DNA from 3 places in the Neobacillus sp. NPDC093182 genome. Region 1 is predicted to be linked to each of the others. Evidence: riboswitches for the same ligand, from Rfam matches in the RefSeq annotation. Region 1 holds a riboswitch; each other region holds the start of a gene.
The links. Region 1 has a riboswitch for S-adenosylmethionine ahead of ACIQAA_RS31395 (phosphoadenylyl-sulfate reductase). Riboswitches for the same ligand answer to the same signal wherever they lie in the genome.

Region 1 (4,263 bases):
AGCCGAAGGGGAAACCAACCGACATTAATTGGAAGAGCCTAGCTACAGGTGTTGACACACTGGCAATTTATATGGGAATCACAAACCTCCCGTATATTTGCGAGGAATTAATGAAGCATGGAAAAAAGGAAAATACTCCAGTTGCGATCATTCAGCAGGGAACAACTCTGGCGCAGCGAACCGTTACAGGAACACTAAGCTCAATTGTCAGCGTGGTTAAAAAAGAAGGTATTCAAAATCCTGCTATGATCGTTGTTGGAGAAGTTGTCACCTTCCGTGATAAAATAAGTTTACTAGAAGCAGAGGGGAAGGCGGAAAGCTATGCAACAATGGCTTAAAGAAGTCGCAAGAGGAAAAAGAGGGTCGAAAGACTTAGACTATCAACAAACAAAAGAAGTCGCTCAAACGATTATTAGCGGCAAGGCAACAGATGCCCAAATTGCTGCCTATCTGATTGCGCTCCGCTTGAAAACGGAATCGCCGGAGGAATTGCTGGCGTTTGTGCTTGCCTATCAGGATGTTAGCAATAAACTTGAAGTGTCAAACCGGTCTATTATTGATCTAGCCAGTCCGTATAATGGAAGGAATTCCTTTACGGGGACTATTCCTGCTGCCATTTTGATGGCTGAATACGGGTTTCCAGTGTTTTTACATGGCAGCGATTCACTGCCGCCGAAATATGGAACAGCGCTCAAGGATATTCTTTTACAATTAGGTATTAATGTTTCTCAACCGCCGCAAAGATTGGCAGAAACAATCCAAGAAGCAGGAATTGCTTTTGCAAACACAGAGGAATATTGCTCTAGTTTAGGAAAGCTGCGAGGAATCCGCAAAGAGCTGGGGGTGAGAACTCTTTTTAATACAGTAGAGAAGTTATTAAATCTAGCTAATGCAGAATCTCTGATGATGGGTGCATATCATCGGACAGCGATTAACAAAATTGCACCTATGTTTAAAGAGCTTTCCTTTAAAAATGTCTATGTCGTTCAAGGAACGGAAGGCTCTGAGGATTTGCCTGTTCACCGCAACAGCTTTATTTACAAAATAACAGACAATAAGATTGAATCTTCCATCGTAAAACCGGAGGAATACGGCCTGTTGGTGCACGAGTTAGATAAAGATATCAAGCTGTCTGTACAAGAACAGTCTGACATTACGCTGGCGATTCTCAGCGGGGAACAATCTGCATCACTCCAGCCCTATTACAATCAAGTGCTATTTAATACTGGCATAAGGTATCACCTGTTTGGTGCAGTAAATGACATAGGAGAAGGAATAGAGATCGCAAAACAACAACTAACGGATCAACGAGGTTTAAGTCAATTAGAAAAATGGAAAGTGATGTCTAACTAATGCGTTCTAGACGGTATTGCGTCCAGGGCGTTTTTTTTCTTGGCGAATGGAATAAAATGGTAGAAAATTTATTTTTCAAAATTTTTGTTTTACTCATTTACATAAAACCTATTGGTATGGTAGGATTAATTTCATCAAATACAAAATACTTATCAAGAGAGGCTGAGGGACTGGTCCTATGAAGCCCGGCAACCTGCTGTGCAAGGTGCTAATTCCAGCAAAATGATCTTCATTTTGGGAGATAAGGCGTTAAACTATCGTGAGATGCCTTTCCTTTTCGGGAAGGCTTTTTTGATAAACAGAGGAGGTTTATAGTAATGGCTACACCGGTAACATATGAAAACTTGAACCAAATATCCGATCATTTCTCTATTGAGGATAAAACAAAGGGAGCAAAATCGGTATTAGAGTGGGCATACAACTCGTATCCAGAAGACCAAATTGTGTATGCTTCGAGCTTTGGAGCTGAAGCGATTGTATTAATCGACCTTATCCAGCAGGTTAAGCCAGACGCGCATATTGTATTCTTAGATACTGGCTTACACTTTCCGGAAACGTATGAGGTAATTAACAAAATCGAAGAGCGTTTTCCTTCACTAAATATTGAGCGAAAACTCCCAAAGCTGACATTAGATGAACAACGCGAGCAATATGGGTCAGCACTATGGAAGAGGGAGCCTAACCAATGCTGTAATATCCGTAAAGTCATTCCATTAAGGGAGACGCTGACGGCAAAACAAGCTTGGATCTCAGGGCTTCGCCGAGAACAATCACCCACTAGAGCAAACACTCAATTTCTTAATAAAGATGATAAGTTTCAGAATATTAAAATCTGTCCGCTTATTCACTGGACATGGGACGAAGTTTGGGACTATATCAAGGAAAAAGATATCCCTTACAATACCTTACATGATCAAAATTACCCTAGTATCGGCTGTTTCCCTTGTACACAGCCTGTTACGGCAGATGGTGATTCACGTGCAGGGCGCTGGGCGGGAAGTGGCAAAACGGAGTGTGGCTTACACACATCCTAAAAGGGGGCTTTTAGTTTGCTCACAATTATAGCAGTTACGATAGGGTTATTTTTTGCAATTAATATTGGTGCAAGTGGTGCAGCTGCTTCGATGGGAATTTCTTACGGAGCAGGAGTGGTGAAGAAAAAGCTGGCACTGTTACTATGCGGTATTACCGTGTTCTTTGGGGCTTGGCTTGGCGGCGGTGAAGTAGTAAAAACCATTGGCAGCGGAATTGTACCAAACAGCACTTTTACCGTACCAATCGCTCTCATCGTTTTAGCATCAGCTGCGCTGTCTTTATTTTTAGCGAATATATTCGGGATACCACTTTCCACCAGTGAAGTAGCAGTAGGATCAGTAGTAGGGGCTGGAATTGTCTATCAATCTGTGTTTGTGAGTAACCTTGCATGGATTATGTTTTTTTGGCTGCTTACTCCTTTTGCGGCATTCGTGATTGCGATTCTAGCTGCGAATCTATTAAAAAATAAAACGTTGAAACGTTGGATGGAAGCGCCGAAAGCCATTCCAATCCTTTCTGTTCTTGTCGTATGTATGGGGTTATTTGAAGCTTTCTCAGCGGGGATGAACAATGTTGCCAATGCAGTGGGACCGCTAGTCGGGGCTGATATCATGTCGACAAGTGCCGGTATTTTCTGGGGCGGGCTTTTTGTAGCAGCTGGTGCCATTCTGTTAGGTCATCGTGTTCTTGAAACAAATGGGAAGAAAATTACCACGCTTCGTCTGGAAGAGGGCTGTGTCATTTCTGGAACAGGAGCAGCGATTGTTACTGTCGCCTCTGTTTTCGGCATTCCTGTACCACTGACACAAATCACAACATCTTCAATTATCGGCATTGGCTTTGCCAAACAAGGCAAGTCTGTCTTAAAAAAAGGTATAGTGGTTCAGCTTCTTACGGTTTGGATTGTGTCACCTGTTTTATCTATGGTGCTTTCTTATACACTTATCCAATTGCTGATTGAACATAACTTTTATCCGATTGTAGCAATGGCAGGTGTTTTAATCTCCGTATTTGGAGTGTCGTCATTGATGAAAAGGTCGAATCAACCAGTCGTAGAAGCAGCAGAAAAGTAGTTTGTTCGCTTCGCTAAAACATTTTTGATTTCAACGATAAATTCTTTATCGCTGATATAAATCTCTAATTTAGAGGATTTTTAATAAAATAACGTAAATTCAAAAAAGAAAGGTATGATTCTGTTGTCATTTTTACCAGCACCTCATGGAGGTAAACTAATCCAAGCATTTGATCCAAACTATGATGTAACATCCATTGTAAAAGAACTCGAAATCGACGCCATTGCCTTAAGTGACCTTGAGTTGATCGGTGTTGGGTTATTTAGTCCACTAACCGGTTTTCTTGGAAAAGCAGATTATGAAAATGTCGTAGAGAACATGCGCCTTGCAGACAATACGATTTGGTCTATTCCTGTTACACTTCCGGTTTCTTATGAAACAGCAGCAACACTTGAAGTGGGGGAGAAAATAAAGCTTGTTTACAATAAAGAGGTATATGGGGTTATTACCGTTTCAGAATGGTATGAACCGAATTTAGACAAGGAAGCCGTTGAGATTTATAAAACACTAGAAACTGCTCATCCAGGAGTTAAGCGTCTGTATGAAAGAGGACCTGTCTATGTGGCCGGTGAAGTAGTGTTAGTTAAAAAGCCTGAAAAAGGAATCTTCGGCGATGTTTGGTTCGAGCCGAAAGAAACACGTGCATTGTTTGAAGAAAAAGGCTGGAAAACAGTTGTCGGTTTCCAAACAAGAAATCCTATTCACCGTGCACATGAGTACATTCAAAAAGCAGCACTTGAAACAGTTGATGGACTTTTCGTGAACCCGCTTGTTGGGGAAACGAAGTCTGACGATATCCCAG
Region 2 (4,263 bases), on a different contig from region 1:
GCCAGCTATTTTCATGTGGCAGCAATTGATAGGTAAAAGTTTGAATCCCTTGATCAATAATCGGATAATCCTCGTCCGGATCTGGTACGAATGGAGCATGATGGGCATAAATCGGGCTTCTTAGAACCGTTAAATTGATACTATTTCCACTTACATCGACACCATATTTGCCGTCATTAAGAAGACTTAAACCATATATATCTTTCCTTTGTTTGCTAATCGTGCCTGTTACATCAATCCAATTTTGCATTGGCTTTTCATCTCCGTTTGCCTCGCGCGAAGCATGCCCAAATGGAATCTCAGAAGTTGCATGCCGTTGATTAAAGCTTACTGGAAACTTGAGTTTTAACGTTTGGTAACTTTCTTGCCAATTTACTTTCACTTTCACTTCAATCTTATTTAACTGTTTGTACATGATAAAATCCTGGACAATCGTGGATGATTGAAACTTAGACGTAACCCGAATAACCCCTTTTACTGGACCTTCTTCCAGCTTTTTAATCCGGATTGGCTTGAAGACTCCGGCGATTTCATCAAAGCGAAGTTTCCCATGTCCCCATGAATCGGAAGAATCATTCATGACATAAGGGATAGCCGCATTACTCTTGAACACTTCGATTTCCTTCTCTTTGTCGAATAAACTGCTGATTCCACCAGTTTCTTTATCAATTACTAGCTTGAAGCGGTCGTTTTCCATTTCGTGATCGGTTACTTTTACAGATTCAAACTCTTTTGTCGGCTTAACCGCACGAAGTTTATACGTGCTATATCCTAATGGTGGAAGTTCAGCCACAAAGGCAACTCTTTTTCGATTCGGTACTTTCGCAACAGAATCAATGATTTGGTAAGGCACTTCATTTCCATTAATATCTTCAATAATAAATTCTTGTGGCAATAAATAATTCACAAAAAGCCCATACTCAATTTCAACATTTACCTTTACCGGCCATGAATGAGGATTAAAGATGACCATTGGCTTCATGTCTTTTTCTTCTTCGATATCAATATTCCAACTTAACGATTGGAGGGCGTAATTCATATTTCGTGTTGCAATACTGATCGACTCGCCAAATAAATCTCTAGCATCATCATATGCTTCTGAAATGCTTGTCCCCGCTAAAATATCGTGGAACTGGTTAAATAAGATTCCCTTCCAAGCCTGATTCATGTCTTCTGGATACGGTTGATCTGTCGTCCAGTTGGCAACCGAGGAGAACTTCTCAGCCATTAAAGTGAGATTTTCAGAATATCGATTTAGCTTTTTTACTTCGGAATGAACAGAATAACAACCAATCGCATGATGGTGCAGATCGTCATGGACAACCGGAAGAGTATCCTTAAAACTCTCTACATGGTCAAAAAATTCATTCGGTGAACTAAACATAAGATTGGTATCTTCCATCGATTGGTTTAATTTTTCAATAATCTCGATATTTTCCTTTGTCGGCCCGCCGCCATGATTACCAACACCATAGAAGCACATTAGATGATTGAAAGAATGCTTAAGTTCATTTTTACAATGCATGATGTGATTTTCTAGATGGTCAAAGGTGCAATATTCAAAGGGAATGCGAAACGCTTTTACCCGAGAACCATCTTTGGATTCCCATAAAAACAACCTGCCCGGCAGCCCTTTTTCCTCTGGACCAGGTCTCATAAATACATAAGAATCCATGCCGGATTTCTTTAAAATTTGTGGCAGCATTCCATTATGACCAAAGCTGTCAACATTGTAACCAACAGTGGCGGTGACCCCAAACTTTTCTTTAAAATAGTTCTGGCCGATCAGCCCTTGTCGGACAAATGATTCACCACTTGGAATATTACAATCCGGCTGAATCCACCAGCCGCCACAAATAATCCATCTGCCTTCTTGAATTCTTTGATTGATTTCTTGAAACATTTTTGAATCGTTTTTTTCTATCCATTCATAATACGCAGCAGAACTTGAAGTAAAAATAAAATTCTCATATTCTGTTAGACGATCGAGTGCTGAACGAAATGTCGCCTTCACTTCTTGAAAACCTTCCTGCCAGCGCCAAAGCCATACGGGGTCGAGATGTGCATTTCCGATCATAAACATGTTTTTCACAGGTATTTTCCTCCAATTCTAATTTCCATCTTCTCAATGGTAAAATATAAATAATCACTCCTCTTAATTAGAATGCAAAAAAGATCGTTGCCAAACGAGTTTGAAACCGCCTTCACAAACAAAAAAAAAATAGACTTACCTTATTTTTTTGATTCATTATAACATTCTACTTTAACTTTGTGTATCCATTAAACTAAGTTTATGATAAAAGATATATCTTCCTTGGTGCGGCTGCATTCGTCGTTAAGTACTTAAAAGACGGAGAGATTATTTTTAAAAGGTTAGGTAAGGCAAGAATATCAATTAATATTTTATTATTACTGCTCTAAAAACTCAGCATCACACTGATGTTACAAATGTCTTGCTAGCAACCATCGATTCGTAAAAATAATTTAAAAGTTTTCTTGTATAAATAGATTTCCTTTAAATATTAATTGACACTTCTGCTTTAGTGTAGTAAATTTTATAAAAAGTCTAAATATTATACTTTCTTATCAAGAGAGGCTGAGGGAATGGCCCTATGAAGTCTCAGCAACCTTCAATGACATTTTTTATCATTGAAAAGGTGCTAAGTCCATCAAGTTATTAGGTAACTTGTGAGATAAGAAGAATGACCTATGCGAATGTGCATCCAAAAGTCTTCTTCTTATAGAAGACTTTTTTTGTTTATATAAAGGAGGATACGGATCATGGTTTATAAGATTGATACAAAGTTAGCTCAAATTGGTAATAGAAGTGATACGGTGACAGGCACCGTCAATCCTCCTGTTTATTTTTCAACAGCTTACCGTCACGAGGGAATCGGGCAATCAACGGGATTTGATTACTCACGGACAGGTAATCCTACCCGTCAGCTCCTTGAAAAGGCGATTGCCGATCTTGAAGGCGCAGATCAGGGGTTCGCTTGCAGTTCGGGGATGGCAGCGATTTTTACAATCCTTTCTCTTTTCGAGTCTGGGGACGAATGGATTGTTAGTGAGGACTTGTACGGAGGAACGTATCGTTTACTAGAAAAGGGATTTAAAAAATGGGGCTTGAAGACTCAATATGTTAATACGTGTAGTCCTGAAGAGATTGAAAGAAGGATTACCCCTCAAACCAAGGCGATTTTTCTTGAGACTCCGACCAATCCGCTTATGCAGCAGTCAGATATAGCAGCTGTGTCAAAAATTGCGAAAAGGCACGGAATTATTCTGATTGTTGATAATACGTTCTATACACCGCTTCTTCAACAGCCAATCCTGCTGGGTGCGGATATTGTCATTCATAGTGCGACGAAATACTTAGGCGGCCATAATGATGTCCTAGCTGGTCTGGTCGTTGCCAAAGGTAAAGAAATTTGTGAGGCATTGGCTTTTCATCATAATGGAGCCGGTGGAGTCCTAAGTCCTTTTGATTCCTGGTTAGTAATGCGTGGAATGAAAACTTTATCACTAAGAATGCAAAGACATGAAAGCAATGCGAAGGCCATTGTTGAATACCTTTCTAACCATGACGGTATAACAGATGTCCTGTATCCAGGAAATGGAGGAATGGTTTCCTTCCGCTTACAAGATGAAGCTTGGGTGAATCCATTCCTTCAAAGTCTTTCTCTCATTTCATTTGCTGAAAGCCTTGGCGGAACAGAAAGCTTTATTACTTATCCAGCGACACAAACCCACGCTGACATTCCAGAAGAAATTCGAATTCAGTCAGGTGTATGTAACAGACTATTAAGATTCTCTGTAGGACTTGAAGACCCAACAGACATTATTGAAGACCTTGAACAGGCATTAGCGAAATTAAAAGAAGGAGTGATTGGATAATGAGTTCAGAAAATTATAGTTTTGAAACCAAGCTCCTTCATAATCAGCATAAAGTAGATCCAAACACTGGAGCAGTTAGTGTACCGATCCAACATGCATCAACCTTCCATCAATTTGATATAGAAAGTTACGGAAAATACGATTACGCTAGAAGTGGAAACCCCACAAGAGAAGCGCTCGAAGATGTAATTGCGGAATTAGAAGGCGGGACAAGGGGTTTTGCTTTTTCGTCGGGAATGGCTGCTATTTCAACAGCTTTCCTACTTCTTTCATCTGGTGACCATATCGTTATTACCGAAGATGTATATGGCGGTACCTATCGCATGGTCACTCAGGTACTGACTCGGTTCGGGATTGAACATACAT
Region 3 (4,263 bases), on a different contig from region 1:
TTGATTCCCTCTTTTTCTGCTTTTTTCGCTACAAAATCCCAAATACGTGTATCGGTTCCGCTAACACCAAGCTTAACGGTAGTTGATTCTTTAACCTCTGATGTTTTTTCAGCGCAGCCAGCGCCAATAATCGCTAATGTAATAATAATGATGGATAGTAAAAGTTTTTTCATAGTCGTTTTCCTCCTAGGTTATCTTCGTCTGATTTTTTTTGCTGCTATATTTCCAAATGACTGTAGACCTTGTACGATCACAATCAGAATTCCCACTGTAATCATCATCGTGACAGTATCAAAACGCTGGTAGCCATATGTAATGGCCAAATCCCCAATTCCACCGCCGCCGACTGCGCCAGCCATTGCCGACGCCCCAACAAGACCGATGGTCGCAATGGTAAGGGCAAGAACTAGTGAGCTGAGTGCTTCTGGAATTAGAAATTTACTAATAATTTGCCATGGGGTTGCGCCCATTGCCTCTGCTGCTTCAATGACACCAGGATCAACCTCTAGTAAGGAATTCTCTATCAATCTAGCAATATAGGGTCCTGCATAGAACACGAGAGGAACAACTGCTGCTGCTGTTCCAATTGAAGTTCCAACAATCAACCTTGTCACGGGGATCATGGCAACCAATAAAATAATGAACGGAACGGATCGAAAAATATTAATAATTCCATTCAATACATTAAAAAACGGCAGATTCTGAAGCAGATGGCCTTTCCGTGTTACGACGAGCAAGATTCCCAGCGGCAGTCCAAGGATGGTTGAGAACAAGAGTGAGAAAGCGACCATTTGGACCGTTTCAATTAAAGCAGAAATAATTTGCTCTGAGTTAACTAGCATGTGCTGTCACTTCCTTTATGCTGATTTTCTTCTGGTTAATATAGGTTAATGCACGGATGACTTCTTTGTCAGAGCCTTGGAACTCAACAATTAAGTTTCCAAACGGTGTGCCTTGAAGCTCAGTAATGGTTCCGAACAATACATTAATATGAATATCAAACTGCTTGGCAAGTTCGGAGAGCAGAGGCTGCCCGGCTGAGCTGCCTACAAAATTGATTCGGAAAACCTTTTGCATTCCGTCATGTTTTTGAATGATATCTTTTATAGAATCAGGGATATGGTCGTTCATGACGGAGCTTACAAAGTTCTTTGCCGTCTCCGTTTTAGGAGATGAAAAGACGTTAAACACCGTGCCTTCTTCGATAATTTTACCCGCTTCAATCACCGCCACTCGGTCGCATATTTCTCTGATGACCGCCATTTCATGGGTAATGATTAGAATGGTTATGTTGTATTCCTTATTGATTTTTTTCAACAGCTGTAAAATGGAGCTGGTTGTCTGTGGATCGAGTGCAGATGTGGCCTCATCGCAAAGTAGAATGGATGGCTGTGTTGCCAAGGCTCTTGCAATGCCAATTCGCTGCTTTTGTCCGCCTGAAAGCTGGTCAGGATAATAGTCCGCTTTGTCTGCTAACCCGACAAATTCTAGTAATTCCTGAACGCGCTTTTTAATCGCATCCTTGGGAACTTTGGCAAGTGTCAGGGGCATTGCCACGTTGGAAAACACTGTTTTTGAGTTTAATAGATTAAAGTGCTGAAAAACCATTCCAATATTTTTCTTAATCTCACGGACTTCTCTGACAGACATAGATGTGAGGTCATGACCATCGACGATTACCTTTCCAGAGGTTGGACGCTCTAGTAAGTTTACACAGCGGATAAGTGAACTTTTACCGGCACCGCTAAACCCGATCACTCCGAAAATCTCTCCCTTATTAATCTTCAAATCAATTCCATTCAATGCAGCAACCTGCTGTCCGCCACTTTCATAAACCTTTTTAAGTTTCTGAAATTCGATCATGGTATGTAACTCCTTTTTTGGGAAGTGTCCCGTTTTTGGTAAAATAAAAAACCCTCTTCTTGGAAACAAGAAGAGGGCATGCCGATGCAAAGCAAAGCAGTAAGCTCTTCTTATCTCCCAAGCATTTTGCGCTTGCTGGATTTGGCACAGTCTCCGAATAGATTCCGCTGCCGAGGTGTCATAGGGCCAGTCCCTCAACCTCTCTGGATAAGAAATATTATTCAATTAAAAATAAAAAACCTCTTCTTGAAAAAGAAGAGGGCAAATTGAAAAAAATCATTGGGCCTCTTCTTATCTATCAAGTCGCACTTGCTGGATTTGGCACAGAATCATAGATTCCGCTGCCGAGGTGTCATAGGGCCAGTCCCTCAACCTCTCTTGATAAGAAGTATTTTTACTTTATTCATTTTTTGAACTTGTTAATTAATCTACTGTAGGAATAGTCAAAAGTCAAATCCCCTTTTTAAAATAATGATTAATCGTTTAGACTTAAATCGCTTTCAATGCTTACAGATAGGCATTTCCAAAAAAAAAAAAAAAATTACCGCAGGCCTCCGGTAAAACAAAAAAAGAGAAAAGAGAGCGAGTATTTTCGCTCTCTTCCTTGATCTTTTAACGACTATCTTCTTTTCACCAAACTAAGTACCCCTTGGATGATTAACACAAGTGAGAATAAAAGGACAGTTAAGACACCAATTAGGAGAACTAACGGACTAAGCGGTGCAAAAAATCCAGTTAGCGGTACTCTTAATAAGGCAAAACCAGCAAGGATACATAAGAAGTATAAAAAAGGACTGCGGTCTAATACACTCATTGCATACTCACTCCTTTCTTGGGGGTTAATTCATTAGTATTCATAAAGGGAGTTATTTATTTACCAGAATAATAAATTAGTTCCAAATAACCATTCTTTTGGAAATTTAATCCTTTCCTGTAGACGGAAGGAGTAGTTCTTTTGACACGTTATTTAGGTGGTGATTAATATGTGACTATATATGTAAGGATTTGGAAAGTATAACTTTTAATTAGTTGCTTTTGAAGGAGACAATCCATCTATGTGGAAGCTGGTATTTATATTCTTTTTTATTCTTGTTATCATTGCATTCCTAGTTCCAAAGAGATTGAGTAAAATTGAATTGTATACAACGAGTCTTTTTGCGTTGGTTTTTGGTATTAATGTAGATTTGGTTCTCGTCTTTAAATACCATTTGTACGGATACTTTGGTGAAGGATTTCAATGGCTGGGGTTTGTTGCTGAATTCCTTTATTTTATTCCGGTCAGTATTTTGTTCTTAAACTATTATCCCTTTAAAGGGACAAATCAACAGAAACTCTTTTATATCCTTGCATGGACAGCAGGATCCTCCATTATCGAATTTATTGTTGAAAGGACTCATTTTTTCAACTATACAGGCTGGAAGCTCTGGTATTCTATCTGCCTCTATCCCTTCGTTTTTCTCATCTTGGTTGCTCATTTAAGGATGGTTAGGAGAATGATAAAAATAGGTAAATAAAGATGAGGTTGGAATCAACTGAGCCCAACCTCATCTGTAACGAACATTTAAACCTCATCAAAATGCTTCCGCTCTTTCCTTCAATGTTTTTTCCGCTGCAAGCTCCGGATGAACCCTTCGTATGACGGTTGGTCTTAAGAGAGCAAGGACTACACCCAGGAATAATCCAGATGACAGCAGCAGACCCCATTCAGCAGGGAAGACGTCGTACAGAAAACCATACAGCACCATTCCTAATGGAGATAAAGCCATGGCAACTAGTTTCGACGAGAGAAAAAACACGCCCCTTAAATTCGTCAGCAATTTGTTTTTGCATCATCACTTGGGTTGGTGTGTTGACGAATACAAAACATGCGCCTAAACCAAGTTCAAGCATGATGTAGTAGCCAAACATTACATTATAAGACATGGAGAAAAGTAAAGGTAAGGTGGCACCTCCCATGATCATCCCCATGAGAGAACGTTAAGAAATTGAATCCAATCATGTCTATATTGACCCTATGACACAGGTCGACTTGGACTATACTGAAGCGATTCTTCATTTTGCGGTCGGTAATTTTGCTGCGGCCACTCATGTAATGGAAAATGCTTTAATTTTTTCAAAAAAGCACCGAATCTTTTATCGTGCGGATGATTTATACAGAATCGGTGCCGGCCAGGCCATGATGTTCAGTGACAAAGAAAAGAGAGAGCTTTATTTACGCAAGTTAAAACAGTACGGTGATTTTGCCGAGGATATTTTATCTATCCTCGTTCATGATCTGCTCATTGCCATGGCTCTCATTGCTGAGAACAAAGAGTACGCCAAGGCAATCGAAATCATTGATCATTACTTAGCGGATCCGCAAGAAGAAGAAGTGGTAGAGTCACTTTATAGAATGGAAAA

Region 2: another riboswitch for S-adenosylmethionine. It lies ahead of ACIQAA_RS11915 (methionine biosynthesis PLP-dependent protein); the one in region 1 lies ahead of ACIQAA_RS31395 (phosphoadenylyl-sulfate reductase).
Region 3: another riboswitch for S-adenosylmethionine. It lies ahead of ACIQAA_RS07855 (methionine ABC transporter ATP-binding protein); the one in region 1 lies ahead of ACIQAA_RS31395 (phosphoadenylyl-sulfate reductase).

What each region holds. Positions count from the first base shown of each region.
Region 1 covers NZ_JBIVOI010000029.1:26,156-30,418, forward strand. The annotation lists gene cobA (uroporphyrinogen-III C-methyltransferase) at 1-338, shown strand, start outside; gene ACIQAA_RS31390 (anthranilate phosphoribosyltransferase) at 322-1,353, shown strand; SAM riboswitch class I at 1,500-1,601, shown strand; gene ACIQAA_RS31395 (phosphoadenylyl-sulfate reductase) at 1,671-2,387, shown strand; gene ACIQAA_RS31400 (sulfate permease) at 2,403-3,461, shown strand; gene sat (sulfate adenylyltransferase) at 3,576-4,263, shown strand, end outside.
Region 2 covers NZ_JBIVOI010000005.1:233,560-237,822, reverse strand. The annotation lists gene ACIQAA_RS11920 (alpha-mannosidase) at 1-2,083, opposite strand, end outside; SAM riboswitch class I at 2,581-2,700, shown strand; gene ACIQAA_RS11915 (methionine biosynthesis PLP-dependent protein) at 2,782-3,897, shown strand; gene metC (cystathionine beta-lyase) at 3,897-4,263, shown strand, end outside.
Region 3 covers NZ_JBIVOI010000003.1:81,602-85,864, reverse strand. The annotation lists gene ACIQAA_RS07865 (MetQ/NlpA family ABC transporter substrate-binding protein) at 1-173, opposite strand, end outside; gene ACIQAA_RS07860 (methionine ABC transporter permease) at 192-842, opposite strand; gene ACIQAA_RS07855 (methionine ABC transporter ATP-binding protein) at 832-1,863, opposite strand; SAM riboswitch class I at 1,971-2,077, opposite strand; SAM riboswitch class I at 2,152-2,251, opposite strand; gene ACIQAA_RS07850 (hypothetical protein) at 2,483-2,677, opposite strand; gene ACIQAA_RS07845 (CBO0543 family protein) at 2,919-3,377, shown strand; gene ACIQAA_RS07840 (hypothetical protein) at 3,435-3,680, opposite strand; gene ACIQAA_RS07835 (hypothetical protein) at 3,893-4,263, shown strand, end outside.